One region of the Pseudomonas lini genome, then DNA from elsewhere that is predicted to be linked to it. Evidence: predicted binding sites of a transcription regulator. Region 1 holds the regulator's gene; the other holds the start of a gene.
The links. The regulator FliA, encoded in region 1, starts transcription of late flagellar genes. The targets are predictions, from matches to a motif close to CTAAAGTTTNNNNNNNNNNNGCCGNTAA.

Region 1 (15,465 bases):
TGAGCGCCGCTAATCCTGTGGGAGCGGGCTTGCCCGCGATAGCGATCTGAACCAGATCGCAAAAATCAGTTCTTGTGCAACTTACTCATCAACTCCGCCTCAGCCTGGGTCAACCCGCAAGACTGAGTCAGTTCGTCGACGCTGGCCCCCATCCCCACCAGGCGGGCTGCCTGAGCGAATGAAAGGCTCGACGGATCACGCTGTTCCAGCTGAGCCAGTTTGTCCGGCAACGGGCCGACGACGGCACGCAGTTCGTGCAGGTCTTCACCCATGCGCACGTTGCCGTTCTGGTAGTCGTCGACGCGTTTGGCCAGGTCCTTGATGCGCTGATCGCGCAACGCATCGCCCTGGGCCTGTTGCGCGGCGATCTGCCGTTGAGCGCGGATGTATGCCAGGAACATCGCCAGCGTGCCTGCCCAGAAGAGGAACAGGACAATGACAGCTACCTCAAGAATCAATCAGATACTCTCCAGTTCCGACCATTCTTCTTCGCTCATCATCTTGTCCAGCTCGACCAGGATCAGCAGTTCGTTGTTCTTGTTGCATACGCCCTGAATGAACTTGGCGGACTCTTCGTTACCGACGTTCGGCGCGGTCTCGATTTCCGACTGACGCAGGTAAACCACTTCAGCCACGCTGTCGACCATGATCCCGACCACTTGCTTGTCGGCTTCGATGATGACGATACGGGTGTTGTCGCTGATCTCGGCATTCATCAGGCCGAAGCGCTGACGGGTGTCGATCACGGTGACCACGTTACCGCGCAGGTTGATGATGCCCAGCACGTAGCTCGGAGCACCCGGGACCGGGGCGATTTCGGTGTAGCGCAGGACTTCCTGAACGCGCATCACGTTGATGCCGTAGGTTTCATTGTCCAGCTTGAAGGTTACCCATTGCAGGATCGGATCTTCAGAACCTTTTGCATTCGTCGCTTGATTACTCATACCCCTGACCCCTCGAAAAACCGCTTCTAGCGGTGTGTGTTCTGTTGGCGGCATTCAACAATGCCGTCGCATACTTGTTATGTCGGCAGCTATGTCGGTTTGTGTAGCTGCTTGCTGCCGCCCATGTGCTTTGCCCCACCGCTGGCAATCAGCTCGGCCAGAGCGGAAATGTCGAGCAAGGCACACATGTGCTCAATCACCGTGCCCGCCAGCCATGGCCGTTGACCCCGGTGGCTGCGCCATTTGATTTCGTTCGGGTCCAGGCGCAATGAGCGGCTGACCTGATGCACCGCCAGCCCCCACTCGTAGCCCTGCACCGAAATAACGTATTGCAGGCCTTGGCGGAAATCATCGCGATAACGATCCGGCATGACCCAGCGTGCGGTATCCAGCACTTTCAGGTTGCCGGCCTGGCTCGGCAGGATCCCGAGAAACCATTCCGGCTGACCGAACAACGGTGTCAGCTCGTGGCCGGCCAGGGAATAAATCGAACCCAGGCACACCAGCGGCACCGCCAGGGTCAACCCGGCGACGTCGAACAACAGGCATTCGAAAGGCTCGGCAGCCCATGCCGGACGACCATCGGTTTCCACCGGTGGCGGCGTATTGCTCGGCGGCAGATGAACTTCAACCACCGGCGGCACCAACGCTTGCAGCAGCGGCGCAATCGTCGACACGGGCGCCAGAATTGGTGCCGGCGCTTCGATCACGGCCACGGGTGCTTTCACCACTGGCGCAACGATGGGTGCAGCGGCCACCGCCGGTTTCTGTGCATCACGGGCCTGTTCTTCAAGCACGGCCGCCTGGAACTCGTCCAGCGCGGCTTCAACCTCGACAACCTCGGGCAGCGCCTCGACTTCTGGCGGCAACTCTTCGGTCGCGTCCTGCAGCAAGGCGTCCAGATAGGACTGGAGAGCCAGCTGCGGGCGCGATGTGATCTTCACCGGCCGATTCACGGGCACACCCCTGTAAGAGCGAGGCTTGCCCGCGAAGCAGACGCCGCTGTGCTCACAGTTAAATCGCGTAATCGTTCTTCGCGGGCAAGCCTCGCTCCTACACGAATGAGGTTCATGTCAGGCCACCTGCGGAACAAGTTGTGCTGCCAGCAGATGCTTGAGCAGTGCACGGTAAGCGAGAACACCACGGCTTTTGCCGTCGAATTGCGAAGGCGTCAGCCCTGCCCGGCTCGCGTCACGCAAGCGGGTGTCGATCGGGATGTAGCCTTGCCAGATTTCTTCCGGGTACTTGTCGCGCAGCACGCGAAGTGTGCCAAGGGAAGCCTGGGTGCGACGGTCGAACAGGGTCGGCACAATGCTGAACGGCAGCGCCTGTTTGCGCGAGCGGTTGATCATCGCCAGGGTGTTGACCATGCGTTCCAGGCCTTTGACCGCCAGATGCTCGGTCTGCACCGGGATCACCAACTGCTGGCTCGCCGCCAAGGCATTGACCATCAGCACACCGAGCAACGGCGGACTGTCGATCACCGCATAATCGAAGTCCTGCCACAACTGCGCCAGGCTCTTGGCGATCACCAGGCCCAAACCACTCTGGCCCGGCGACTGGCGCTCAAGGGTTGCCAGCGCGGTGCTCGATGGCAACAGGGAAATGCGTTCGTCACTGGTGGGCATCAGCAACTGACCGGGCAAGCCTTGCGGCACGCTGCCCTTGTGCAGAAACAGGTCGTAGCTGCTGTGTTCCAGGCTGTCGGGGTCGTAACCGAAATAGCTGGTCATGGAGCCGTGGGGGTCGAGATCGACCACAACCACGCGCTTGCCCGCCTCAGCCAGCAAACCGGCTAAAGCGATGGAGGAAGTGGTTTTACCGACACCACCCTTTTGATTGGCGACTGCCCAGACTCTCATTCGGATTGTTCCTCCCGGTCGAAAAGGTCGACCGAGAAATAGCTCAACGTATTAATGCGGGTGACGGAGAATTGACGGCGCTCTCTCGTCCCGGCGACTTGACCGGGGTCGGTGCAGTTTGTGTGCCAGCCCGCTTCAACGCGGCATCCGGTTTCGCATTGGCGGTTCCGGTGCCGGTGAGACTGCGGCGTACATCGAGATTTCGCGACACCACCAACACCACTCGACGGTTACGCGCCCGGCCTTCGGCGGTGGCGTTATTGGCCACTGGCTGGAACTCGCCGTAACCCACCGACGCCAGACGACCGGGATTCACACCCTGCATCGCCAGCATGCGCACGATGCTCGCCGAACGGGCCGAGGACAGCTCCCAGTTGGTCGGGTATTGCGCGGTGCGAATCGGCTGATCATCGGTAAAGCCCTCGACATGGATCGGGTTGTCGAACGGCCTGAGGATCGCGGAAATCTTGTCGACGATGTTGAACGCAATGTCGCTGGGCATGGCGTCGCCGCTGCCGAACAACAGGCTGGAATTGAGTTCGATCTCGACCCACAACTCATTGCCGCGCACAGTCATCTGGTTGGAGCTGATCAGGTCGCCGAACGCTGCGCTGATGTCATCGGCGATGCTTTTGAGCGGATCTTTGGCGGCTTGGGCGATGCCGGCGTCGATCTGTTCGCTGTCCTTGACCAGCGGCTTGGCCGGAGTCACGGTCTTCGGTCGCTCTTCGCCGATAGGAATCGGCTTGAGGGCGCGATCGGAATCGGTAAACACCCCGATCAACGCCTCGGAAATGATCTTGTACTTGCCTTCGTTGATCGAAGAGATCGAGTACATCACCACGAAGAAAGCGAACAGCAACGTAATGAAGTCGGCGTAGGAAACCAGCCAGCGTTCGTGATTGACGTGTTCTTCAGGTTGCCGACGACGAGCCATGAGGTTATTCCCTTAATCCATGAAGCCCTGAAGCTTCAACTCAATGGAGCGAGGATTTTCACCTTCGGCGATCGACAGAATCCCTTCCAGCAACATCTCGCGATAACGCGACTGCCGCAACGCGATGGACTTGAGCTTGGCGGCAATCGGCAGCAACATCAGGTTGGCACTGGCCACGCCATAAATGGTGGCGACAAAAGCGACGGCAATGCCGCTGCCCAGTTGCGACGGATCGCCCAGGTTACCCATGACATGGATCAGGCCCATCACCGCACCGATGATGCCGATGGTCGGTGCGTAGCCGCCCATGCTTTCAAAGACTTTGGCGGCTTCGATGTCACGGCTTTCCTGGGTGTAGAAATCCACTTCCAGAATGCTGCGAATCGCTTCCGGCTCGGCGCCGTCCACCAACAATTGCAGGCCTTTGCGCGAGTAGCTGTCGGGTTCGGCGTCGGCCACCCCTTCCAGACCGAGCAAACCTTCCTTGCGGGCGGTCAGGCTCCAGTTCACGACGCGATCGATGCCGCCAGCCAGGTCCACGCGAGGTGGAAACAGGATCCAGGCGAGAATCTGCATGGCGCGCTTGAAGGCGCTCATCGGCGATTGCAGCAGCGCCGCACCGACGGTCCCGCCGAGTACGATCAACGCCGCCGGGCCGTTGGCCAGCGCGCCGAGGTGACCGCCTTCAAGGTAGTTGCCGCCAATGATGGCGACGAACGCCATGATGATCCCGATAAGGCTGAGTACATCCATCAGAGACACGCCTCGACCAGGTGTCGGCCGATATCGTCCAGGCTGTATATCGCGTCCGCGAGTTCGGCTTTGACGATCGCCATCGGCATGCCGTAGATCACGCAGCTGGCTTCATCCTGAGCCCAGATCGCACTGCCGCCCTGCTTGAGCAGACGCGCGCCTTCACGACCGTCGGCGCCCATGCCGGTCAGTACCACCGCCAGAACTTTGTCGCCGTAGGATTTGGCCGCCGAACCGAAGGTGATGTCCACGCACGGCTTGTAGTTCAGACGCTCGTCGCCCGGCAGGATTTTCACCGCGCCGCGGCCGTCGATCATCATCTGCTTGCCACCCGGTGCCAGTAGCGCCAGGCCCGGACGCAGGATGTCGCCATCCTCGGCTTCCTTGACGCTGATGCGGCACAGTTTGTCCAGACGCTCGGCAAAGGCCTTGGTGAAGGCTGCCGGCATGTGCTGGATCAACACGATCGGTGCCGGGAAGTTGGCCGGCAACTGTGTCAGCACCCGCTGCAGGGCAACCGGACCGCCGGTGGAGGTACCGATGGCGACCAGTTTGTAGGCTTTGCGTTTGGGCGCTGGAGACGACGGCGACGCTGCATGGCTGCGAGCCGGAATCGGTGCCGGGGCCGGACGCGCAGGCGCGCCGCTGCCATAGCTGCTGACGCTCGAAGGCGCAGGCGTCGGGGCTGGTGCGGCCACCGGAGCCGGAGCCGGAGCGCTGTAGGCGCTGACACGACGGTTACTGCGCGAGATGCTGAGAATCTTCTCGCACAGCAGTTGCTTGACCTTCTCCGGGTTACGGGAAATGTCTTCGAAATTCTTCGGCAGGAAGTCCACCGCGCCGGCGTCCAGCGCATCGAGGGTAACCCGCGCGCCTTCGTGAGTCAGCGAGGAGAACATCAACACCGGGGTCGGGCAGCGCTGCATGATGTGCCGCACTGCCGTGATGCCATCCATCATCGGCATCTCGTAGTCCATGGTGATCACGTCTGGCTTGAGGGCCAGCGCCTGATCGATCGCCTCTTTGCCATTGGTCGCCGTACCGACGACCTGGATATTCGAATCCGCTGAAAGAATTTCCGAGACGCGGCGGCGGAAAAACCCCGAATCGTCCACCACCAGGACTTTGACTGCCATAAACACTCCATTAGACGGGGCGAGGCTCAGTCGCCCCGCTCCCCCAGAATCAAATACGCCGTGCGGCGTAACGCTTGAGCATGCTCGGCACATCGAGAATCAGTGCAATGCGGCCGTCACCAGTGATGGTGGCGCCGGACATGCCCGGGGTTCCCTGGAGCATTTTGCCCAATGGCTTGATGACCACTTCTTCCTGGCCCACCAACTGGTCGACGACGAAGCCGATCCGCTGAGTGCCCACTGAAAGGATCACCACATGGCCTTCGCGCTGCTCTTCGTGAGCGGCGGAGCTGACCAGCCAGCGCTTGAGGTAGAACAGAGGCAGCGCCTTGTCCCGCACGATCACCACTTCCTGACCGTCCACCACGTTGGTGCGCGACAGGTCGAGGTGGAAGATCTCGTTGACGTTCACCAGCGGGAACGCGAACGCCTGGTTGCCGAGCATGACCATCAGCGTCGGCATGATCGCCAGGGTCAACGGGACCTTGATGACGATCTTCGAGCCCTTGCCCTTGGTCGAGTAGATATTGATGGTGCCGTTGAGCTGGGCGATCTTGGTTTTCACCACGTCCATGCCCACGCCGCGCCCGGACACGTCGGAAATCTCGGTCTTGGTCGAGAACCCCGGAGCGAAGATCAGGTTGAAGCAATCAGTCTCGCTGAGACGGTCCGCCGCATCCTTGTCCATCAGGCCTTTCTTCACGGCGATGCCGCGTAGAACATCAGCGTCCATGCCTTTGCCATCATCGGAGATGGACAGCAGGATGTGGTCGCCTTCCTGTTCAGCGGACAGGATCACCTTGCCGCTGCGAGGTTTGCCCATCGCTTCGCGCTCAGTCGGCTCTTCAATACCGTGGTCGACCGAGTTGCGCACCAAGTGGACCAGCGGGTCGGCCAGGGCCTCGACGAGGTTCTTGTCGAGGTCGGTTTCTTCGCCGACCAGCTCCAGGTTGATCTCTTTCTTGAGCTGGCGAGCCAGGTCGCGAACCAGACGCGGGAAGCGCCCGAAAACTTTCTTGATCGGCTGCATCCGGGTCTTCATGACCGCGGTTTGCAGGTCGGCCGTGACCACGTCGAGGTTCGACACGGCCTTGGACATGGCTTCGTCGCCGCTGTTGAGGCCCAGACGGACCAAGCGGTTACGCACCAGAACCAACTCGCCGACCATGTTCATGATTTCGTCGAGACGCGCGGTATCGACCCGCACGGTGGTCTCGGCTTCGCTGGCCGGTTTTTCCGGTGGCGGCGCAGCCGGGGCACGAGCAGGAGCCGGTGCAGCAGCGGCAGCAGGCTTGGGCGCCTGGGCTTTTGGCTCAGGCGCTTTGGCGACAGGTGCCGGCGCCGCTGCCTTGACGACTGGGGTTGCTACCGCCGAAGCAGCAGAACCGGTGCCCACTTCAGTGAACTTGCCTTTACCGTGCAATTCGTCGAGCAGCGATTCGAACTCATGATCGGAGATCAGATCACCGCCGGCCGCTTTAGCGGTTGGCGCAGCCGGGGCCGGGGCCGAAGCAATCGCCGATTCCAGCGCATCGACCGCAAAGTTGCCTTTGCCGTGCAACTGATCGAGCAGTGTTTCGAACTCGTCATCGGTGATGTCGGAGCTGTCGCCTGCCGCTTTCGGGGCAGCCGGTGCGGCGGGCGCCGCGACCACTGCATCGGCGGCGAACTGGCCTTTGCCGTGCAATTGATCGAGCAACGACTCGAACTCGGCATCGGTGATTTCGTCGCTGGTCGCCGTATCGGCGGCAGGCGGAGCAACCACAGGCGCCTCGGCCTGAGCCTTGACGGCATTCAGCGAGTCCAGCAGTTGTTCGAATTCGTTATCGGTAATGTCACCGGATTCACTTTCAGCGGCCGGCTCTTGCACCACTTCAGCGACAGGTGCTGCTTCATCGCCGGTTTGCGGCTCGGCCAGGCGGGCCAGAGCAGCCAGCAATTCAGGCGTGGCAGCTGTGATCGGGCTGCGTTCGCGGACCTCGCTGAACATTCCGTTCACCGCGTCCAGTGCCTCGAGAACCACGTCCATCAGTTCCGAGTCGACGCGTCGTTCACCCTTGCGCAGGATGTCGAACACGTTCTCGGCGATGTGACAGCACTCCACCAGCTCATTGAGCTGGAGGAAGCCGGCGCCCCCTTTTACAGTGTGAAAACCGCGAAAAATTGCATTGAGCAAATCCGCATCATCCGGTCGGCTTTCAAGCTCGACCAGCTGTTCGGACAGTTGCTCTAGAATCTCGCCGGCCTCAACCAGGAAATCCTGAAGGATCTCTTCATCGGCGCCGAAGCTCATTAAGGGGGTGCTCCTGAGGTCTAAAAACCTAAAAAACCTAAAATGCTAAAACTCTAAAATCCTAGGCTGGATAACAAATCGTCCACATCGTCCTGACCGGACACAACGTCTTCTCTTTTATCGGCATGAATCTGCGGACCTTCACCCTGAGAGAGATGTTTTTGTGGATCTTTTTCAGCGAGCATCGCTTCATGGTCATGTTCGATACCCGCAAAGCGGTCGACCTGACTGGCCATGAGCACGAGCTTGAGCAGATTGCTTTCAACGTCGGTGACCAACTGGGTCACGCGCTTGATCACCTGACCGGTGAGGTCCTGGTAATCCTGGGCCAGCAGAATGTCGTTGAGGTTGCTCGACACGACGCGGTTGTCTTCGCTGCTGCGTGTCAGGAAACCGTCAACCCGCCTGGCCAGTTCTCGGAACTCTTCAGCCCCGACTTCGCGACGCATGAACCGTCCCCAATCCGTGCTCAGCGCCTGAGCTTCATCGCTCAGGCCATTGATCAGCGGCGTGGCGTTTTCCACCAGGTCCATGGTGCGGTTGGCCGCGGCCTCGGTCAGCTTGACCACATAACCCAGGCGCTCAGTGGCATCGGTGATCTGAGACACTTCCTCGGCTTGCGGCATGTGCGGGTCAATCTGAAAATTGACGATCGCGCTATGCAGCTCGCGGGTGAGCTTGCCCACTTCCTGGTACAGGCCGCGGTCACGGGTCTGGTTGAGCTCATGGATCAGTTGCACAGCGTCGCCGAACCTGCCTTTTTCAAGGCTTTCGACCAGTTCGACCGCGTGTTTTTTCAGGGTCGATTCGAAATCGCCCTGTGAAGATTCGTTTTGCTCCATAGCTCCCCCGTGACGGACTGGCTTTGCACATCAACCGATGCGTTCGAAGATCTTTTCAATCTTGTCTTTCAACGCTTGAGCCGTGAATGGCTTGACCACATAGCCGTTCACACCCGCCTGAGCGGCTTCGATGATTTGCTCGCGCTTGGCTTCAGCGGTCACCATCAGCACCGGCAGGTGCTTGAGCTTTTCATCGGCGCGCACGTGACGCAGCAGATCGATGCCGGTCATGCCAGGCATGTTCCAGTCCGTTACCAGAAAGTCGATGCCCCCGCTGTTGAGAACCGGAATGGCAGTGATGCCATCGTCAGCCTCGACCGTGTTGGTGAACCCAAGGTCACGCAACAGGTTTTTTATGATCCGCCGCATCGTTGAGAAGTCATCAACGATGAGGATTTTCATGTTCTTGTTCAATTCGACCTCCAAGCAGTCTTAAACGCGTCCAGCACCTGGACGCGCCATTTCAATCAATCCGGCAAAGCACTCAATGACTGTCTGGAGCACAACAGATCGAAACCGGCGCGGTTCAACACCACACCTGCTCCATTCGCAGTGTCCCCACACTGCCTTCAGCGCGCTCGCCACTCCCCCAAACGCCCCCGCAAACGGGCCGCGCACTGGCTGTGTAACTGGCTGACCCGCGATTCGCTGACCCCCAGGACCTCACCGATTTCCTTGAGATTCAACTCTTCGTCGTAGTACAGCGCCAACACCAGTCGCTCACGCTCCGGCAAATTGGCAATCGCGTCCGCCAGCGCCGCCTGGAAGCGTTCATCTTCCAGATCGCGTGACGGCTCGAGATGAGCACTGGCGCCATCCTCATGCAGCCCTTCGTGTTCGCCGTCCTGCAACAGATCGTCGAAACTGAATAACCGGCTACCCAGGGTGTCGTTCAAAATCCCGTAATAATCGTCGAGACTCAATTGGAGTTCGGCCGCAACTTCGTGATCTTTAGCGTCACGGCCGGTTTTAGCTTCAATCGAGCGAATCGCGTCGCTGACCATGCGGGTATTGCGGTGAACCGAACGTGGCGCCCAGTCCCCCTTGCGCACTTCATCGAGCATCGCGCCGCGGATTCGAATGCCCGCGTACGTCTCGAAACTCGCGCCTTTGCTGGCGTCGTATTTGGTTGATACTTCAAGCAGGCCGATCATGCCGGCCTGGATCAGGTCTTCGACCTGGACACTGGCCGGCAAACGCGCCAGCAAATGGTAGGCAATGCGTTTTACCAAGGGCGCGTAACGCTCGATTAGTTCGTACTGCGCGTCACGTGCCGAGTTCTTGTAGAGGTTGTAACCACTGGCTGTCATAGGACGGGTCCTGCCGTTTGTTGCACGAGGCGCTCGACGAAAAATTCCAGATGCCCACGCGGGTTGGCCGGCAGCGGCCAGGTATCGACCTTCTGCGCAATGGCCTTGAATGCCAGAGCGCACTTGGAACGGGGAAAGGCTTCGTAGACGGCACGCTGCTTCTGCACGGCCTTGCGCACGCTTTCGTCGTAAGGCACCGCGCCAACGTATTGCAAGGCGACGTCGAGGAAGCGATCGGTGACCTTGGTCAACTTGGCGAACAGGTTGCGGCCCTCCTGCGGGCTCTGCGCCATGTTGGCCAGGACGCGGAAACGATTCATGCCGTAGTCGCGGTTCAGCAGTTTGATCAGCGCGTAGGCGTCAGTGATCGAGGTCGGCTCGTCGCACACCACCAGCAAGACTTCCTGGGCTGCGCGAACGAAACTGACTACCGAGTCACCAATGCCCGCAGCGGTGTCGATCACCAATACGTCGAGGTTGTCGCCGATGTCGCTGAAGGCCTGGATCAGGCCGGCATGCTGGGCCGGGCTCAGATGAACCATGCTCTGGGTGCCGGACGCGGCCGGGACGATGCGGATACCGCCGGGCCCTTGCAGCAGCACGTCGCGCAGCTCACACCGGCCTTCGATCACATCGGCCAAAGTACGTTTGGGTGTCAGCCCCAACAGGACGTCGACGTTCGCCAGCCCCAGATCGGCATCCAGCAGCATGACGCGCCGGCCGAGCTCAGCTAGAGCCAGGGACAAGTTCACTGACACGTTAGTCTTCCCGACGCCACTTTTGCCGCCGGTCACCGCGATCACCTGTACGGGATGCATGCTGCCCATGTTATTTCTTTACCTTGTCTTACTTAGACGGAGGCCACATTACTGGCTGCGCGTTCACCAACTGAACAATGCATTGGCAGACCATCGATGTAGGTACAAAAACTGTTCATTAATACCTCAGCCAACCCGCTTGGTCGGACTGTGGTAGAGGTCAGCGAACATATCAGCCATGGCTTCTTCGCTGGGTTCTTCCTGCATTTGCACGCTAACGGCGCGGCTGACCAACTGATGACGACGCGGCAGATGCAAATCATCCGGGATCCGCGGGCCATCGGTCAGGTAAGCCACCGGCAATTCATGACTGATGGCCAGGCTCAACACCTCACCCAGGCTTGCCGTTTCATCCAGTTTAGTCAGGATGCAGCCAGCTAGCCCGCAACGCTTGTAACTATGATAAGCGGCGGTTAGAACCTGTTTTTGGCTAGTGGTTGCCAAGACCAGATAATTTTTTGATTTGATCCCTCGTCCGGCCAGGCTTTCGAGCTGCATGCGCAGTGCCGGATCGCTGGCCTGCAGGCCGGCGGTATCGATCAGAACCACGCGTTTGCGCAGCAAAGGTTCCAGCGCCTGCACCAGCGATTGGCCCGGGTCGACGTGGGTGACTGACACATTGAGGATGCGGCCCAGGGTCTTGAGCTGTTCCTGAGCGCCGATGCGGTAGCTGTCCATGCTCACCAGCGCGATGTTCTGCGCGCCGTACTTGAGCACGTAACGGGCGGCGAGTTTGGCCAGCGTGGTGGTCTTGCCCATACCGGCCGGGCCGACCATCGCAATCACGCCGCCCTCTTCCAGTGGCTCAACTTGCGGGGTGGCAATCATCCGCGCCAGGTGCGCGAGCAACATGCGCCAGGCCTGACGGGGTTCTTCAATGTCGGTAATCAGTGCCAGCAGATCGCGCGACAACGGGCCGGACAGACCGATGCGTTGCAGGCGACGCCAGAGGTTGGCCTGGGCCGGACGGCTGCCTTGCAGCTGATTCCAGGCCAGCGAGCCGAGTTGCACTTCCATCAGTTCACGCAGGCTGTTGAGCTCGAAACGCATCGAGTCGAACGCACGCGGATCGACGCCGGTCGCTGCGGCAGGCGCGGGTGCCGGACGCCGAGGCTCGGCCAGCGTTGGCTCGATCAGTGGCTCGGCGGCGGTCAACGGCAGGCCGGCGAACAACTGGCGATTGGTGGCTTTGTCGCTCTCGCCATCGCCACGCAGGCTCAGTTCGGCCTGGGCGGTGACGATCCGCGACTGGGTCTTGCGCAACTCGTCCTCGAGTTCCATGTTCGGAACACGCGGGGCCAGCGCCGACAATTTGTAATCCAGGGCAGCCGTCAGCTCGACACCGCCGGCGATCCGGCGATTGCCAATGATGGCGGCATCGGCGCCCAGCTCATCACGAACCAGTTTCATGGCCTGACGCATATCGGCGGCGAAAAAACGCTTAACTTGCATAAACCACTACCTCAGCCGTTGGGCCCTACTGTCGCAACGATGGTCACTTGCTTGTTGTCAGGGATTTCCTGGTAAGCCAACACATGCAAACCCGGGACTGCCAGTCGGCCGAATCGCGAGAGCATCGCGCGAACCGGACCGGCCACCAGCAGAATCACCGGTTGACCTTGCATTTCCTGACGCTGCGCCGCTTCGATCAACGAGCGTTGCAGTTTCTCTGCCATGCTTGGCTCCAGCAGAACACCCTCTTCCGAGCCTTGTCCTGCCTTCTGAAGACTATTGAGCAATATTTGTTCCAACCTTGGTTCCAAGGTGATCACAGGCAGCTGCGACTCAGTGCCTACAATGCTTTGCACGATTGCGCGGGATACGCCGACGCGCACCGCGGCCACCAAAGCGGCAGTATCTTGACTCTTGGCGGCGTTGTTGGCGATGGCTTCGGCGATGCTGCGAATGTCTCGTACCGGTACTTGTTCGGCCAGCAATGCCTGCAAGACTTTGAGCAGTTGCGACAGCGAAACCACCCCCGGCACCAACTCTTCTGCCAGTTTCGGTGAGCTTTTGGCCAACAATTGCATGAGTTGCTGGACTTCTTCGTGGCCGATCAGCTCGCTGGAGTGCTTGTACAGAATCTGGTTCAAATGCGTTGCCACTACCGTACTGGCATCGACCACGGTATAACCAAGGGATTGCGCCTGGGCACGCTGGCTGATTTCGATCCAGACCGCCTCCAGACCAAAAGCCGGATCTTTGGCGGTGATGCCGTTGAGCGTGCCGTAGACCTGCCCCGGGTTGATCGCCAACTCGCGGTCCGGATAAATCTCGGCCTCGGCCAGGATCACGCCCATCAGGGTCAGGCGATAGGCGCTTGGCGCCAGGTCGAGGTTGTCACGGATATGCACAGTCGGCATCAGGAAGCCCAGGTCCTGGGAGAGCTTTTTACGCACACCCTTGATCCGTGCCAGCAACTGACCACCCTGGTTGCGATCCACCAGCGGGATCAGGCGGTAGCCGACTTCCAGGCCGATCATGTCGATCGGGGTCACGTCATCCCAGCCAAGCTCTTTGGTTTCCTGAGCGCGGGCCGGCGATGGCAGCAGTTCCTGCTGACGCTTGACCTCCTGCAGGGCCTGAACCTTGACCGCGTTCTGCTTCTTCCAGAACAGGTAAGCGCCGCCGGCCGCCAGGGCTGCCATGCTCAGAAAGGAGAAGTGCGGCATGCCGGGCACCAGGCCCATCACCGCCATCAAGCCAGCGGCCACTGCCAGGGCTTTCGGCGAAGCGAACATCTGACGATTGATCTGCTTGCCCATGTCTTCCGAGCCGGAAGCACGGGTCACCATGATCGCAGCGGCAGTCGACAACAGCAGTGATGGCAACTGCGCCACCAAACCGTCACCGATGGTCAACAGCGCATAAACCTTGCCGGCATCAGCAAAGCTCATGCCGTGCTGGAAGATACCGACCGCCATACCGCCGATCAGGTTGATGAACAGAATCAGCAGACCGGCGATGGCGTCACCACGCACGAACTTGCTGGCACCGTCCATCGAACCGTAGAACTCGGCTTCCTGGGCCACTTCCATCCGGCGCAATTTCGCCTGGTTCTGATCGATCAGGCCGGCGTTCAAGTCGGCGTCGATCGCCATCTGTTTGCCGGGCATCGCATCGAGGGTGAAACGCGCGCTCACCTCGGAAATCCGCCCGGCGCCCTTGGTCACCACGACGAAGTTGATGATCATCAAGATCGCAAAGACCACGATACCGACCACGTAGTTACCGCCGATCACCACCTCACCGAAGGCCTGGATCACCTTACCGGCGGCGGCATGACCGTCCTGACCGTGAAGCATCACCACCCGCGTCGAGGCCACGTTCAGCGCCAGTCGCAGCAACGTTGCCACCAGCAGAATGGTCGGGAACACCGCAAAATCCAGCGGCCGCAAGGCGTACACGCAGACCAGCAACACGACGATGGACAAGGCAATGTTGAAGGTGAAAAACACGTCCAGCAGGAACGGCGGCACCGGCAACATCATCATGGCCAGCATGACCAGCAGCAACAGCGGCACACCCAGATTGCCCCGACTGAGGTCGGCAACGTTTGTGCGTGCAGTGTTGATTAACTGAGAGCGATCCACCGGTTTTCCCCGTTTCTTTAAAGCAAACTTTTGACGCCTGAAGCAGGCGCAGGGCGGCTATTGCAAGAAGCCTTCCAACTTTTGCCGGGGTGGGAAATAGAGGGTTGCGCGAGTCACGGAAGATCAAAAGATCGTCCAAAGGCTCGGGCCGCGTTCGGACGATCTTTTGATTTTAAACAGACATGTTTAATCGACATCTCCAGACACTCACCCAGGCTACACATCCTTGCGTCGTTGCCTACGACTACGCCAGAATCCGCCGGCTTGTGCGCCTAAGGGCCGGGCTCTATCGTTTCCCTGTCGCTGAAAAACAGCGATCGGGTTTGGTAGCCCGCCGTCCACATGACGCATAGCGTCACCTTATGCAGGTGCTTTTTCGGCATTTGTTTTTATGGTGGCCATGCGTAGGGCGTCCTCGGGCGCGCCGGTTTTTCCATGTGGGCCGGTCTACCAACCTTCGTATGGCCACCACCTCTTCGTTTGGTAGCGAGGGTGATGGCTCCTCTAATCACATATGGAGTTCCATCTATGTTCAAACCAACGCCCAACCCACCGGAAACCGATCCGGCATCCCCCTACGAATCCCTCGATTCCAAAAAGCTCAACGAAGCCGCCGACCGCGCCCTCGATTACTACCTCAAACCGCCCATCCCCAAAGACACCAAGCGCAAACCCAGCACCATTTACCATGTCGGTGCCGAGGTCGATAACGAAACCCTGCTGGTCAACGTCTGCGAATCCTTGGCCTCAGCGAGCATGATGCTCAGTGAGTTCGCCGGATTGATGGACATGCCACATCGCAACATGATGCTGGGGATTCAATCGGTGGTCATGCTCGGCGAGCTGGCGGTGAACCGGGTGCTGGATAACTTCGACCCACAAGGCTAGCGCAGACTTGGAGTGAGGGGCTTGCCCTACCACAAAAGCAGGTAAAGCAGAAAAGATCGCAGCCTTCGGCAGCTCCCCACACGCCTGTG
Region 2 (15,904 bases), 2.1 Mb from region 1:
CGTTGGCGCCGCACTGGTGGGTTTTGTCGCGTTGGGGCTGTTATTGATACCCGGCTCAGGGCTGGCACGGGTTGCCCAGGTGCGCCGCCCACTCGAGCCTGCACTCAACATTGCCAGCAACCGACGGCTGTCACTGCTCTCGCCGATGATCCTGAGCCTGACCTTGCTATTCGTGTTGTTGAATTTAAGCACCAGCGCGATTGAAAAATTCTCCGTCGCGGCCCTGATGCAAGGGCAAGGTGCAACGTTGCCTTGGGCCAATTCGGCGCTGACGGCATTCCTGTTTGCCAGCGCCTTTGGCGTGCTGGCCGGCGGTGCACTGGCCGATCGTACCCAGCGTCATGGGGTGGTTGCCGCCACCGCTTTTGCACTGGCCGCCGTGTTGACGGCCATCGTCGGCACGGCCAGCTTGAGCGAACTGGCACTAATCTTCGCTCTTGGCGCCGTAGGGTTTCTGACGGGGTTGATCGCACCGTCGCGCGACATGCTGGTGCGGGCGGCATCACCCAAGGGGGCTGAAGGCAAAACCTTCGGCATCGTCTCCACCGGTTTCAACATCGGTGGCGCAGTCGGGCCCCTCGGCTTCGGTTGGATGCTGGACCAAGGGCACCCCACGGCCATCTTCTGGGCCAGCGTGACATTCATGAGCCTGACCGTCGTGCTGACTCTGATGCAAGAGTGGTACCTGGCAAGACTCAGAAAAACGAAGCCACTGCTGGTGGCCTTTTAATGACTTGGGACAAGGTTTGTGCCGCATTCTTGCAGCAAACTTGAAGGGCGGATACCTGCCGGCATCGCCCTACCCCGCACTGCCACTGCTACTTCTGGCATCCGGCCCCGCAACGAGAGCAGATGAAAAAAACCCCGCAGACTTGCTTCCCTTTACGGCGCGGGGACTGTGGCGGTGAGGGATGTTTAAGCAATGACTGCAGCGTTAACGCTTTAAAAAATAGCCTGACCCATGGGAGCTAAAACATGGACCGTTCGAACTGTGGAACCGATGACGTGGTTCAAAACATGCTGGCAAAGTTATCCGGACTCTGGGAAACCCGCGCCGCCGTCAACAATGACCAAGTGGATTACCGGAACCTTGCCTTCGACCCGGCCAAGCAGGACTTCAGTGTCTCCCTGCTGCCTTTCCGTCATCACCAGGCATGGCGCGAAGCCCCTGAAGAGCTGCAATCCAAGTGTCTCTCCTATGCCTGGGGAATCTATAACCTCAAAACCATCTACATCGAATGCGATGTGGTGGTGCCCGCTTGCGAGGACATTATCAAGACGCCGCCGCCGAGCCAGAATCGCGCACTGCTGCAGGATGTGATGTCCCAGGCGCTGCTGGACGAGGCGCTGCACACGCGCATGTCGATCATGGCCTGCAACTACATCTACGACATGCGCGCACTCGCGCCATTGGACTTTCGTGACTTCAATCTGGTGACCTGGCGCGAAGGCCTCCTGGCCGACTGCAATGCCGAGTGGGAGCGCCGCCTGACGCGCTTCGGCATCGCGTGCGCCAGTGAGACTTTGATCACCGACTACCTCAAGACCATGGCTGAAGACAATAGCATCCAGTCCATCTGCCATGAAGTCACGCGCACCCATGCCATAGATGAATGGAGCCATTCCAGTGTCTTCAGCTTCGTCGCCTCTGACATCGTTCATGGCCTGAGCCGCAAAGAGCGTGAGTACCTGCGCTCGGTCATTCTCAAAACCGTGCAGATGTTCGCCAACAATGAAATGGGCGCGTGGTCCACGGTGTTTTCGATGTTGGCGTTTCCCCACGCCAGAGACATCCTGCATGACGTGGGCGATAGCAACGAGATCAGCGTCTACACCGGCTCGGTCGAAGCCCTGATCAACCGCATCGGACTGACCGGCAACGGCCTTGGCAGTGCTGATAACGCCCTTGAAACCTTACGCGAAAAGGTCCGCGCATGAACAGCATCACCCTTCAGGCGCGCTGTGAGCGCGTGACCACTGAAACGACGGGCGTGAAGGTGTTCGCCCTGCGTGCGCAAGGCGCCCATGCCGAGTTTCTCCACAGCCTGGAACCCGGCAAACATGTGGCCCTGCATTACCCGAACACAGCGGGCACTCAGCACCAGCGGCTGTATTCGATCACCCGCAAACAAGGTGCGGATCTGTTCGAAATCGCAGTAAAGCGCGAAGGCCGCGGCGGGGTTTCGGACCATCTGCATGCCACCTTGCAGGAAGGCTCGATAGTGCCGATGCAATTTGTGGCCGGGGAGATTTCCCTGGCGTCGATCGTCGGCTGTCAACAGGTCGGTATGCTCGCTGGCGGCATAGGTATCACCCTGCCGATTGCCTTGCTGCGTGGGCTGCTCGAGCGTTCGCGTCGCGGGTTATCGGTGCCCAGGGTCGCATTGCTGCTGTGTGTACCGACCATTGCCGAGATTCCCTTCCTTCACGAGTTGCTGGAGCTGGAGCTGACCACGTCCTGGTTCGCCTTGCAGGTGTTCGTCACCCGCGAGACAGTCAAAAGCAACGGGCACTTTACGTCGGGCCGCCCTGGTGCCGAAGACTTGAGCTTTCTGGGTATGCCAGAGGCCGTGGTGATTTGCGGCAGCCATCGCTTTGCCCAAGGCTTGCGCGAGCACACTCTGGCGATGTTTCCCGCAAGCAAGCTCCTGATCGAGTCATTCACACCCCCGGCGGCAGCTGTAGCGACAGAGCAGTCAGATGCCCAGGCGCCAGGCTCGGTACGATTGCACCTGACAGATAGCGATCAGATCATTGAAGTGCCCGCAGGCAAGAGCCTGCTGGATATGCTCGAATCCAACGGTATTGCGGTGCGCAGCCTGTGTCGGGCCGGTATCTGCGGCAATTGCCGGATCAAGGTGTCGGACGGTGAATACACCCTCGAGCCAGACTTCTGCCTCAGTGATCAGGATAAGGACGAAGGGTATGCGCTGGCGTGTTGCACCTTCCCCCAGTCCGGGGCGGTCAAGGTAGGCCTGAACCCACCGGCCTGAATCATCTCCCTCTACTTCTTTCACAAGTGAGTTTTCCATGAAAACTGCAATTGCGTTGCGCCACATTCACTTCGAGGACGTTGGCACCCTTGATACCGTAATCGCCGAGCAGGGGTATGAGCTGCGTTACCTCGATCCCACCCTCGACACATTGAACAGCGCTCAGGTGCAGCAGGCCGATTTGCTGATCGTGCTCGGAGGTCCCATTGGCGCCTATGACGAACAGCTCTATCCGTTTCTTAAAGATGAGATGGCGCTGGTGCGTCAGCGCTTGCAGTCCGGCAAACCCATGTTGGGTATCTGCCTGGGTGCGCAACTGATCGCTCGTGCCCTGGGCGCCAGGGTGTATCCGCTGGGCGTCAAGGAGATCGGCTTTTCACCACTGACCCTGACCCCGGCGGGGCAGGATTCGGTGCTGGCCAAACTGGAAGACACGCCCGTGCTGCACTGGCACGGCGACCAGTTCGATATTCCCGAAGGTGGCGTGCATTTGGCCAGTACCGCTGTCGGCGCCCATCAGGCGTTTGCGGTGGGGCGCAACGTCCTCGGCCTGCAATTTCACCTGGAAGCCGATGTGCGCAAGCTCGAACAATGGCTGGTCGGTCATGCCAGCGAATTGGCGCAGGCCGGTATCACTCCTTGCGCACTGCGGGACGCTGCTGCAGCCGTCGGCGATCGGCTGACCCACGCGGCACACGCGGTACTTAGCGATTGGCTGAGTAACCTGGATGACCACGCGTCGGCCTGAAAGTGGTCTGCTTTGCTACCGGCAACCGGACTAGCAGACCACTCCATTTTCGCCGTATAAATCGGCCTGCAAGCCATCTTGACCAACATGACTCCCGAGGAACCAAGGAAGATTGAGAAGGCCCTGTCGGCGAGTCATCAGCCGTCTCACCACGGCCTTCTCATCACTCACCCAAACCAGGGTTTCACGTTTTGGTGGGTCAAGAAGTACGTTTTTTTATACCTATAAATGCAAGGATGAGGAGTCAAGAATGATCGTAGTTTTGTTTGAGTTGCAGGCACTGCCAGGTCAAGGCGAGACCTACGTTGACCTGGTAAACAAGCTGACGCCGATGCTCGAACCCATGGACGGCTTTATTTCGGTCGAGTGTTTTCAAAGCACGCTGAACCCCAAGAAAGTCATGTCGGTCACTACCTGGCGTGATGAGGAAGCCGTGGTGCAGTGGCGCAACGTGACCGCACACCTGTCGGCGCAGAAAGCGGGCCGCGACAAGATTTTCGATGACTACCGTGTACGTGTGACCTCGGTGATCCGTGACTACGGATTGCGTGATCGTGAACAGGCCCCCTACAACGAAGTAATCGACGGCGAACCCGCCAAAACAACCGCCGAGGCGTAGGGCCCAGGTTCTACCAGGCAGGACTCTTTACGCAATCCCGGGAAACACAGAAACAAGAACGCCGGTTTAATGGATGTTGTACTTGCGATCAAACACATCCAGAACCGGCGTTCTTATGCGCGAATCAATACTCTCCTTCCTTTTGGGAGGGCATGGGAGAGGCTCTTGCCCCTTAGAGCTGTCCATCGACTGCACAAGCAAGTCGATGGCATTACCCGTGAACACTTGGCCGATGCGCTGCAATATCGGCCGACAACGCTCTAGTCGACGTTACCCCTTGGTGAGATCAACCAACGGCGTCTGCCGCACCTCAGTTTCCCGCCCACCCTGAATCTCGCTCACCTGCTTCAACGCCTTATCCACAGCCGCCTTATCCGCCAGCAAGCTGTAGTTGATGCGGAACTGCTTCTGTTCCTTCGGCCCGATCGTCGGCACCAGGTTCAATGGCCGCTGATACCGGCGGTTGTAGGAAAAACTCGTCCCCGGTTCCAGCCCCGTGACATAGCCCTGCCCTTGGGTATCGGTGTTTTTCCACAGGGAGAACACGGGCAGTGTTTGCGTATTGAAGCCGACCGAGACGCCCAGGCTGCCGGCCTTGTTATGCAGCACGGTCAGCGTATCGCCCTTGGCATCGGCATACGGCACCACGTTGTAAACCGTTTCGTCGTAGTCCTTGGTCGGTGCGCGGTAGGTTTGCCAGTCCGGCAGATCGCCCTTGGCCTTGTCGTTGAACGGCGACACTTGTTTCACCGGCGCAGCGAAGCGGGCGCCCTGCTCCAGGAATGGGGTGCTGAAGTTGCTGTGATACAGCGCCTGGTATTCCTTCGGATAGTCGCCGTTGTTGGTCAGGGTGTCGTTGAGGGCGAACGCTACGCTGCCGGGTTCGGTGACCAGTTCGGTGGCGACGGAGAAGTCGACTTTCTTGAACGCCTGCTCCTTCAGCTCGCCGCGCAGGGTGATGGCATACGGCGGTTTTTCGTCGATGTGCAGGGTGACTTTGTTCGCCGGGATGTTAGCGGCGCGACCGTGCAGGGTCAGCAGTTCGCCGTTGTCCATGCCGGGGTGACCGACCCATTCGTAGCCGCAACGGGTGACCAGTTCATTGAAACCTTCCAGCCAGCCCAGACCACCACGGCCGTTGAGTTCGATGAAGGATGGATTGACCACTTCCTTGACCGGCGAATCCCAGCCCATGCGCACATCACCTACAGACGCTTGTAGGACGTTCATGCCGCGAGTGGGCACCACCGAGAGTTTCATCGTGCCGTTATCGATGTCGACGATGCTGACGCCTTCCTGCCGACCGCCGTGCAAAGTGCGCAGGGTCACGCTGAAGGGTTTGTCGGTTTTTGCCCCGAGTTGCTGGCTGGTGATTTGCCAGTTCTGGGCAGCTTTATCGGTGTCGAGCAGGACGTAGTCCCAAGCCATGGCCTGGGAAGCAGCGGACAGTGCGCTGAGAGCAACGAAGAGTTTGAGCGGAGTCATGGCAGCAGCCTTTCTTGGAGTTGTGCCAATTTTATAGACTTGAAGAAACGTTTCAGCAAGCATAAAAATCGAGACACTGGTGCTAAATGCCAAGGAATACCACTAGACAGGAATTGATCCGCAGATTTGGGGCAAATAGGGAATGGAGTCGATCCCTTCGCGAGCAAGCCCGCTCCCACATGATCTCGGGTGTTCACAGGTACTGTGTTCGCCGCAGATCTACTGTGGGAGCGGGCTTGCTCGCGAAGGCAATTTCAGAGGCGACTCAACGAAACCGGTCAACCTCATGCCGCAAATCCGCCGCGAGCTTCTCCAGCTCCTTGGCAGTCACCGCCAGGTTCGACACCACTTCTCGCTGTTCACTGTTCGCCAAAGCGATGCTTTGCAGGTTGCTGCTGAGCAAGGTCGCGGTGCTGCTTTGTTCCTGGGTCGCGGTGGTGATGGCGGCGAATTGTTGACCGGCCGAGCGGCTTTGTTCATCGATCCGCGCCAGCGCCGAGGCAACGTTGGCGTTGCGCGACAAACCTTCCTGCATCAGCACGTTGCCTTGCTCCATGGTGCTGATGGCGTTGCCGGTTTCCTGCTGGATGCTTTGAATCATCCCGGAAATTTCGTCAGTGGCCTGGCGGGTGCGTGAGGCCAGGTTGCGCACCTCATCGGCCACCACCGCAAACCCACGGCCCTGCTCACCGGCGCGGGCGGCTTCGATGGCGGCGTTGAGCGCCAGCAAGTTGGTTTGCTCGGCGATCGCGGTAATCACCCCGACAATGCCGCCGATTTCCTGGGAGCGCTGCCCCAAGGTATTGATCACCGTCGCGGTGCTGTTCAGCGCGCCGGCGATTTGCTCCAGGGATGAGGACGCTTCGTCCATCGACGTACGACCGATCTGAGTTTGCTGTGCGTTTTCCTGCGCCAGACGCTGGGTGTTGCCCATGTTGTCGGCGATGTTCAGCGAGGTGGCGCTGAATTCTTCTACGGCGCCGGCCATGCTGGTGATTTCGCCGGACTGCTGTTCCATCCCTTCATAGGCACCACCAGACAAACCGGATAACGCTTGGGCACGGCTGTTGACCTCTCCCGAGGCTTTACGGATGTGCTCGACCATGGTCGACAGGGCCTGGCTCATCTGGTTGAAGGCGCGGGCAAGTTGACCGATTTCGTCATTGCTCGACACGTTCAGGCGAACACTCAAATCACCAGCGCCCAAGGCTTCAGCCTGACGCACCAGATCACCCAGTGGCGCCAGTTTGCTGCGCAGCAACCAGACCGCCGCACCGACTGCCAGCAACATCGCCAGCAGACTGCCGATCGCCAATTGAATACCGACGCTCCAAGTCACGGCGCGGATTTCGGTTTTCGGCATGCTCGCCACCACCGACCACGGCCCGCCTTCGAACGGCACGGCAACACTGTAAAAGTCTTGCGACTTGTCGTTCCAGAAGTCGCCTTTGCCCGGTGTCTTGGCCAAACCGACGATGCTCGGGACCGCTTGATCCGGCGCTTGTACACCGGCAATCGGCACCAGCCATTTGCCTTGTTCATCCAGCAACGCCAGAGAACCGGTCTGGCCGATGCGGAAGCGTTTGAGGTTGGCGAACTGCGCGTTCTGCGCGTCGGTGTAATCGAATCCTACGTACAGCACGGCAATGATCTTACCGCTGCTGTCACGTACGGGAGTGTACTGCGACATGTAGAAGCGTTCGAAAAGCAACGCTCGACCCACGTAGCTCTGCCCCGCCATTAAACGGGCGTAAGCCGGGTTCGCGTGGTCGAGCAGAGTGCCAATGGCGCGGCTGCCATCTTGTTTGGTGACATTCGTGCTGACCCGAATGAACTCCTCACCACTGCGCACGAACACGGTCGCCACGCCTGCGGTCATCTGCTTGAACTCGTCGACTTCTGCGAAGTTGTTGTTCAACACTTCACTGCCCAAGTGCAGGCCCGGGGTCTGCACACCCGCCACGGTCACCGGCTCATCCGGATGCACGCTCAAACCGGCACTGAAGCGCTTCTCGAACAGGCCGGCCAGGCGCTGGGTACTTTCACGCAAGGTGCCGTGAAAGGTGCTCAACTGATCGGCCAGCAAGCGGGCCTCACTGGCCAGATGCTCTTCGCGGGTGGCGAGGTTGGCCGAGTCAAGCGAGCGCAGGGCGAATACTGTGCTGCCGCTGATGACAATCGCCAGAATCACGGCAAGCGCAAGACCCAGCTGTGAGGCAATCCGAGCACGAGGTTGAGACATGACAGCTCCTGACCCAGTGGCCGGATCATTCTGATCCCATCGCACACTCGGCAAAATTTCTGATTGTGGGGAAAACATGGAACCTGCACGACGGTGCCATCAGCAGATTTTCGGCGGCAAAGCTGAATACTTGAGTAATTAACGGGGATATGGCTCAAGGCCGCCATTGCGGCGACTCCATCGATTCAGCCAAGACGTTCTACATCCGGTAATTCCATGGCCCGGACTTCGCCTTGCAGGAAATCACTAAGGCGGCGCAAACGCTCACCGCCGGGGCGGGTTTTCGGCCAGACCAGGTAATAATGCTCACCACTGGCGACGGCCGTCGGCCACGGCAAACTCAGACGCCCCTGCGCAACATCCTCCGCCACCATCAGCAAATCGCCCATGGACACGCCGTAACCTCGGGCAGCGGCGATCATGCCCAGCTCCAGTGTGTCGAACACCTGACCGCCCTTGAGCGAGACTTGATCGGTCAAGCCCATGCGCTCCAGCCAATTGCGCCAGTCACGGCGGTCCGGCGTCGGATGCAGCAGCTCGGTGCTGGCCAGGCGCGCAACGTCCCACGGTTGATCCTTCAGAAGATTCGGCGCCCCCACCGGAATCAGCTCTTCGGGGAACAGCAAAGTCGTCTCCCAGTCCGGTGGAAAATGCCCGTTACTGAGGATGACCGCGCAATCGAAGGGTTCGTGGTTGAAGTCCACCGTATCGACATCCATCCAGGCGCTGGTCAATTGCACCTCGTTCCCCGGTCGCAGGTGCCGAAAACGGCTGAGTCGCGCCAACAACCAGCGCATGGTCAGGGTCGACGGGGCTTTCATGCGCAGGATGTCGTCCTCGGCGCGCAAGGTATTGCAGGCCCGCTCAAGGGCAGTGAAGCCTTCGCGAATGCCGGGCAGGATCAGCCGCGCCGATTCGGTCAGTTGCAGGTTTCGCCCGCTGCGATGAAACAGCCGACAGGCGAAATGCTCTTCGAGCGTACGAATGTGCCGACTGACCGCACTTTGCGTGATCGACAGTTCTTCGGCGGCGCGGGTAAACGAGCTATGCCGCGCCGCCGCTTCGAATGCTCGAAGGGCATACAAGGGAGGAAGACGACGAGACATCAGGAAAGCTCCTACAGCGTGATTGCTTCAACTTATCAGAAACTCTCTCGCATGAGTTTTAATCATGCCACCCATCCTTTTTATCCCTTTGTGCAAACCCCGCAGAGCGCCGAGAATCGACGCTTCCTGTTCTCTCTGACAATCGAGCGTGATGATCATGCAGCATCCAGCGCGTATTGAACTCTGGGCCATCCTGCGGCTGGCGGGGCCGTTGATTGCCTCGCAGTTGGCGCACATGTTGATGGTCCTCACCGACACGTTGATGATGGCGCGCCTGAGCCCCGAAGCACTGGCCGGCGGCGGCCTGGGCGCGGCGACGTATTCATTCGTGTCGATTTTCTGCCTTGGCGTGATCGCCGCCGTCGGCACCCTGGTGGCGATCCGTCAGGGCGCGGGCGACATCATTGGCGCGGCGCGGTTGACCCAAGCCGGGTTGTGGCTGGCATGGTTGATGGCGCTGGTGGCGGGTTTACTGCTGTGGAACCTCAAACCGGTGTTGCTGCTGTTCGGCCAGACCGAAACCAACGTTCAGGCGGCTGGGCAGTTTCTGTTGATCCTGCCGTTCGCCCTGCCCGGCTACCTGAGCTTCATGGTGCTGCGCGGCTTCACCAGCGCCATCGGCCGGGCGACGCCGGTGATGGTCATCAGTCTCGCCGGTACCGTGGCCAACTTCCTGCTCAACTATGCGTTGATCACCGGCATGTTCGGCCTACCAAAAATGGGCCTGGTGGGCATCGGTCTGGTCACGGCGATCGTCGCCAACCTCATGGCGCTGGCGCTCGCGCTGCACATTCGTCGGCATCCGGCCTACGACGCCTATCCGCTGCGTCAGGGTCTGTCGCGGCCCAACCGTCAGTACTTGAAGGAATTGTGGCGCCTGGGCCTGCCGATTGGCGGCACCTATGCGGTGGAAGTCGGACTGTTTGCCTTCGCTGCGCTGTGCATGGGCACCATGGGCAGTACGCAACTGGCGGCGCATCAGATCGCCCTGCAAATCGTCTCGGTGGCGTTCATGATTCCGGCGGGACTTTCTTACGCGATCACCATGCGCATCGGCCAGCATTACGGCGCCGGGCAATTGCTCGATGCACGGCTGGCCGGACGGGTCGGGATCGCTTTCGGTGCGGCGGCAATGCTGGGTTTTGCGATGGTTTTCTGGCTGCTGCCGCATCAGTTGATCGGCTTGTTCCTGGACCACAACGACCCGGCGTTCCGCGAAGTCATCAACCTGGCCGTGAGCCTGTTGGCGGTGGCGGCGTGGTTCGAGCTGTTCGACGGCACGCAAACCATCGCCATGGGCTGCATCCGCGGGCTCAAGGATGCCAAGACCACGTTCCTGGTGGGTTTGGGTTGCTATTGGCTGATCGGCGCACCGGCCGCCTGGTGGATGGCCTTCCATTTGAACTGGGGGCCAACGGGGGTCTGGTGGGGTCTGGCGCTGGGTCTGGCGTGTGCGGCGGTGAGCCTGACGCTGGCGTTTGAGTGGAAGATGAAGCGGATGATTCGGCGGGAGCCGGCGTCAGAGCAGAATTTCCAGGTCGCTCAGCCTGACTGAGGTCCCCTGTGGGAGCGAGGCTGTGTGGCGAGGGAGCTTGCTCCCGCTGGGTCGCGAAGCGGCCCCAAAAGCTTTGCGACTGCTTCGCAGCCGAGCGGGAGCAAGCTCCCTCGCCACAAAAGCATCCACAGTTGTTTGTGGTTAGCTCACGACTTCCAGTGCGGTCTGCTGACTGCTGCCAAAGGTCAAATACTCAACCAACTCCGCCAATGGCAACGGCTTGCTGATCAGATACCCCTGCACCTGGTCGCAACCAAACCCGCGCAATAAATCCAGCTGTGCCTGTGTTTCCACCCCTTCGGCGACCACTTCGAGGTTGAGGTTGTGCGCCAGGTTGATCATGGCGTGCACCAGTTTGCGATTCTCTTCCCGCTCCTCCATGCCGCCGACAAAGCTCTTATCCACCTTCAACAATGCAATCGGCAGGCTGTTGAGGTGCACGAATGAAGAGAATCCGGTGCCGAAATCATCCAGCGAGAAGCGCACGCCCAAACGCCCGAGGGCGTCCATGGTCTGCTTGACCAGATCGCTGCGGCGCATCACCGCCGTCTCGGTCAGTTCGAATTCCAGCCATTGCGCCTCGACGCCTCGCTCGGCAATCAGCCGGCTCAGGGTCGACAGCAATTGGCTGTCCTGAAACTGCCGGAACGACAGGTTGATCGCCATGTGCAACGCTGGCAGACCTCGTTCGCGCAACGCCTGCATGTCCCGCAGGGCCCGGGAAATCACCCAGTACCCCAGCGGCACGATCAAACCACTTTGCTCGGCCAGCGGCACGAATTCGCTGGGGGGCAACAAGCCGCGTTCGCCATGACGCCAGCGCACCAACGCTTCGAGGCCAACGATCTGACCGTCCTCAAGGTTCAGGCGCGGCTGGTAATGCAATTCCAGCTCATCGCGGCGCAAGGCCCGGCGCAGCTCGCTTTCAAGGTCGGCGATGCTGCGGGCATTGCGATTGATCCGTTCGTTGAAGATGTGAAAGGTGCAGCCCTGAGTGCTCTTGGCCTGCTGCATGGCGATGTGCGCATGCCACATCAACGGGTCGGCGCCGGCCTGCGCTCGTGCGTGGGCGATGCCGAGGCTGGAACCGATCAACAGGCTTTCGCCGTCGACCCAATAGGGTTCGGACAGGGCTTCGGTAATGCGTTCGGCCATCCATTCGGCGCGCTGAGGGGCGCGGCGGGTGTCGATCAGCAGGGCGAATTCATCGCTGCCCAGCCGCGCCAGTTGATCGCTGGCCTCCAGCTGGCTTTTCAGCCGCGAGACCACCTGCAGGATCAACCGATCGCCGGCCTGGTGGCCGAGGGCGTCGTTGGCGTGTCGGAAGTTGTCGAGGTCGAGGTGACCGAGGGCCAGGCCGCGACCTTCGTTTTCGGCCAGACGCGCCGCCAGCAAGGTCTGGAAACCCTGACGGTTGGCGATACCGGTCAACGGGTCCTGCTCGGCCAGGCGCTGCAACGTGTTTTCCAGCACGCCGCGTTCACGCACATGGCGCAGGCAGCGGCGCAACATGCCGGGGTCCAGCAGATTGCGCACCAGCCAGTCGCTCACACCGTCGGGCGGCGCCAGCGGCTCGTGTTCGAGCAGCAACACGGTCGGCAGGTTGCAACGGCCGGGTGCTGGCTGGAGAGCAGGAATCGTCAACAACACCGCGCTGCGGTTGTCATCGAACAGGTTGCTGACCGACTCCCAGCTCGGCGCGCTGAGCAGCACAGCCGAACTCCCCATCGGAGCCAGACACTCGCGCAACAACGCTGCCCACGCCGGCTCTTCAGCCAGTAGCAGCAAACGCAAGGGTTCGACAGGCGTAGACAAGCTAGCTCCCTAGACTCTGCAAAGATGTAGGCGGCGGGCATTATGCCGCGCAGATAACCAATGACAAAATGACATCGGTTATCAAACACGACTTTGGCGTATTGAATACGAACATTAGACGCAAATTCACTGCGCATCCTGCGTGAAAGTAGCAAAACCGGCAAATAGAGATAGCGTGTTGCGTCACAAGTCGGAGAGAGCAGCACAATTCGCTGAGCCTGTTAAAATGCCGGCCCATTTCGCTAATGACTCCCTGACTTCGTATGTCCCGACTCAATCCCCGGCAGCAAGAAGCCGTGAACTACGTCGGCGGCCCTCTTTTGGTGCTCGCCGGCGCAGGCTCCGGCAAGACCAGCGTGATCACCCGCAAAATTGCGCATCTGATCCAGAGTTGCGGCATCCGCGCCCAGTACATCGTCGCCATGACCTTTACCAACAAGGCCGCGCGGGAGATGAAGGAGCGGGTTGGCACGCTGCTCAAGGGCGGCGAAGGCCGCGGCCTGACGGTCTGCACCTTCCACAACCTGGGCCTGAACATCATCCGCAAGGAACACGTGCGGCTGGGCTACAAACCGGGCTTCTCGATCTTCGACGAGACCGACGTCAAAGCCCTGATGACCGACATCATGCAGAAGGAATACTCGGGCGACGACGGCGTCGACGAGATCAAGAACATGATCGGCTCGTGGAAAAACGATCTGATCCTGCCGCCTGAAGCCCTGGAAAACGCCCGCAACCCCAAGGAACAGACCGCCGCCATCGTCTACACCCACTACCAGCGCACGCTCAAGGCGTTCAACGCGGTGGACTTCGACGACCTGATCCTGCTGCCGGTAAAACTGTTCCAGGAACACGACGATATCCTGGAAAAATGGCAGAACAAGGTCCGCTACCTGTTGGTGGACGAATACCAGGACACCAACGCCAGCCAGTATTTGCTGGTGAAACTGCTGATCGGCAAGCGTAATCAGTTCACCGTGGTGGGTGACGACGACCAGTCGATCTACGCCTGGCGCGGCGCCCGTCCGGAAAACCTGATGCTGCTCAAGGACGATTACCCGTCCCTGAAAGTGGTCATGCTCGAGCAAAACTACCGCTCCACCAGCCGCATCCTGCGCTGCGCCAACGTGCTGATCTCAAATAACCCGCACGAGTTCGAAAAACAGCTGTGGAGTGAGATGGGCCACGGCGACGAAATCCGCGTGATCCGTTGCCGCAACGAAGACGCCGAAGCGGAGCGCGTGGCGGTGGAACTGCTGACCCTGCACCTGCGCACGGATCGGCCATACAGCGATTTTGCGATCCTGTATCGCGGTAACTACCAGGCCAAGTTGATCGAGTTGAAGCTGCAGCACCACCAGATTCCGTATCGCCTGTCCGGCGGCAACAGCTTTTTCGGACGTCAGGAAGTGAAAGACCTGATGGCCTACTTCCGATTGATCGTGAACCCGGACGACGACAACGCCTTCCTGCGGGTGATCAACGTCCCACGCCGGGAGATCGGTTCGACCACGCTGGAGAAGCTGGGCAACTACGCCACCGAGCGCAAAATCTCGATGTACGCTGCCACCGACGAAATTGGTTTGGGCGAGCATCTCGACACGCGCTTCACCGATCGCCTGTCACGCTTCAAGCGTTTCATGGACAAGGTCCGCGAGCAGTGCGCCGGCGAAGACCCGATCTCCGCCCTGCGCAGCATGGTCATGGACATCGACTACGAGAACTGGCTGCGCACCAACAGTTCCAGCGACAAGGCCGCCGATTACCGCATGGGTAACGTCTGGTTCCTGATCGAGGCCTTGAAGAACACGCTGGAGAAAGACGAAGAAGGCGAGATGACCGTTGAAGACGCCATCGGCAAACTCGTTCTGCGCGACATGCTGGAGCGTCAGCAGGAAGAGGAAGACGGCGCCGAAGGTGTGCAGATGATGACCTTGCACGCCTCCAAGGGCCTGGAGTTTCCCTACGTGTTCATCATGGGCATGGAAGAGGAAATCCTCCCGCACCGCTCCAGCATCGAAGCCGACACCATTGAAGAGGAACGTCGCCTGGCCTACGTCGGGATTACCCGAGCGCGTCAGACGTTGGCGTTCACCTTCGCTGCCAAGCGTAAGCAATACGGCGAGATCATCGACTGCGCGCCTAGCCGTTTCCTCGATGAACTGCCACCGGACGACCTGGCCTGGGAAGGTAATGACGACACTCCCGTTGAAGTCAAAGCGGTTCGCGGAAATACCGCATTGGCGGATATACGCGCGATGTTAAAGCGCTAGAATCGAGCACTTTTATAAGCATTCAGGGGCCACAAGGCGCCAAAAGAGGAACGCTTCATGGAAGCACTGCACAAGAAAATTCGCGAAGAAGGCATCGTGCTTTCCGACCAGGTTCTGAAAGTCGATGCCTTTCTGAATCATCAGATCGACCCGGCCCTGATGAAGCTGATCGGCGACGAATTCGCCACGCTGTTCAAGGATTCGGGCATCACCAAGATCGTCACGATCGAAGCCTCGGGCATTGCTCCGGCGATCATGACCGGCCTGAACCTCGGCGTGCCGGTGATTTTTGCCCGCAAGCATCAGTCCCTGACCCTGACTGAAAACCTGCTGTCGGCGACCGTTTACTCGTTCACCAAGCAGACCGAAAGTACCGTCGCGATCTCCCCGCGCCACCTGACCAGCAGCGACCGCGTGCTGATCATCGACGACTTTTTGGCCAACGGTAAGGCCTCGCAAGCGCTGATCTCGATTATCAAACAGGCCGGCGCGACTGTGGCGGGTTTGGGTATTGTGATCGAGAAGTCGTTCCAGGGTGGTCGTGCGGAACTGGATGCTCAGGGTTATCGCGTTGAATCGTTGGCGCGGGTGCAGTCGCTGAAGGATGGCGTTGTAACCTTCATCGAATAAACCAACAGCATCACCGAACCTGTGGGAGCGGGCTTGCCCGCGATGGCGGTGGAACATCCAACATCAATGTTGAATGTTATGACCTCATCGCGGGCAAGCCCGCTCCCACAGGTTTTTGTGGTGGCAGTTATTGTGCGGTGGCTTTGAGGCCGGTGAGCAGTAACCGCTGAAACAAATCCTCTTTCAGCCCTTCCGGGTTGGTCAGCTGCATCCTTTCCAGATGCACCGGGAATTCCGAAGGCTGCGGAGCATCCAGCGCAGCCTTGCCCAACTCCAGAATCTCCGTAAGCTTGAACTTGCTCTTCAACCAGTTCAGCGCCCGCAATAAGTCCCGTTCCTCAGCGGTGAAATCACAGCCCAGCGGATATTCCGGAAACAGATTCGAATGCCGAGCCTGAATGGCCTGCAACCGCTGTGGGCTGTTGTCGGCGAAACGCG

Region 2: AB3226_RS13770 (methyl-accepting chemotaxis protein) is a predicted target of FliA. The motif match lies at 8,195-8,222, and genes of this name have one in related genera.

What each region holds. Positions count from the first base shown of each region.
Region 1 is NZ_OZ061318.1:5,069,140-5,084,604, reverse strand. It holds gene AB3226_RS23010 (DUF2802 domain-containing protein) at 66-458, opposite strand; gene AB3226_RS23005 (chemotaxis protein CheW) at 459-944, opposite strand; gene AB3226_RS23000 (CheW domain-containing protein) at 1,034-1,900, opposite strand; gene AB3226_RS22995 (ParA family protein) at 2,018-2,806, opposite strand; gene motD (flagellar motor protein MotD) at 2,850-3,743, opposite strand; gene AB3226_RS22985 (flagellar motor protein) at 3,756-4,496, opposite strand; gene AB3226_RS22980 (chemotaxis response regulator protein-glutamate methylesterase) at 4,496-5,632, opposite strand; gene AB3226_RS22975 (chemotaxis protein CheA) at 5,682-7,925, opposite strand; gene AB3226_RS22970 (protein phosphatase CheZ) at 7,979-8,767, opposite strand; gene AB3226_RS22965 (chemotaxis response regulator CheY) at 8,798-9,169, opposite strand; gene fliA (RNA polymerase sigma factor FliA) at 9,337-10,077, opposite strand; gene fleN (flagellar synthesis regulator FleN) at 10,074-10,904, opposite strand; gene flhF (flagellar biosynthesis protein FlhF) at 11,022-12,347, opposite strand; gene flhA (flagellar biosynthesis protein FlhA) at 12,359-14,488, opposite strand; gene AB3226_RS22940 (DUF6124 family protein) at 15,017-15,376, shown strand.
Region 2 is NZ_OZ061318.1:3,016,262-3,032,165, forward strand. It holds gene AB3226_RS13740 (MFS transporter) at 1-730, shown strand, start outside; gene AB3226_RS13745 (diiron oxygenase) at 976-1,938, shown strand; gene AB3226_RS13750 (2Fe-2S iron-sulfur cluster-binding protein) at 1,935-2,993, shown strand; gene AB3226_RS13755 (glutamine amidotransferase) at 3,031-3,741, shown strand; gene AB3226_RS13760 (antibiotic biosynthesis monooxygenase) at 3,992-4,360, shown strand; gene AB3226_RS13765 (aldose 1-epimerase family protein) at 4,631-5,845, opposite strand; gene AB3226_RS13770 (methyl-accepting chemotaxis protein) at 6,111-8,087, opposite strand; gene AB3226_RS13775 (LysR substrate-binding domain-containing protein) at 8,273-9,193, opposite strand; gene AB3226_RS13780 (NorM family multidrug efflux MATE transporter) at 9,351-10,748, shown strand; gene AB3226_RS13785 (putative bifunctional diguanylate cyclase/phosphodiesterase) at 10,890-12,563, opposite strand; gene rep (DNA helicase Rep) at 12,827-14,836, shown strand; gene AB3226_RS13795 (xanthine phosphoribosyltransferase) at 14,894-15,466, shown strand; gene AB3226_RS13800 (acetyl-CoA hydrolase/transferase C-terminal domain-containing protein) at 15,594-15,904, opposite strand, start outside.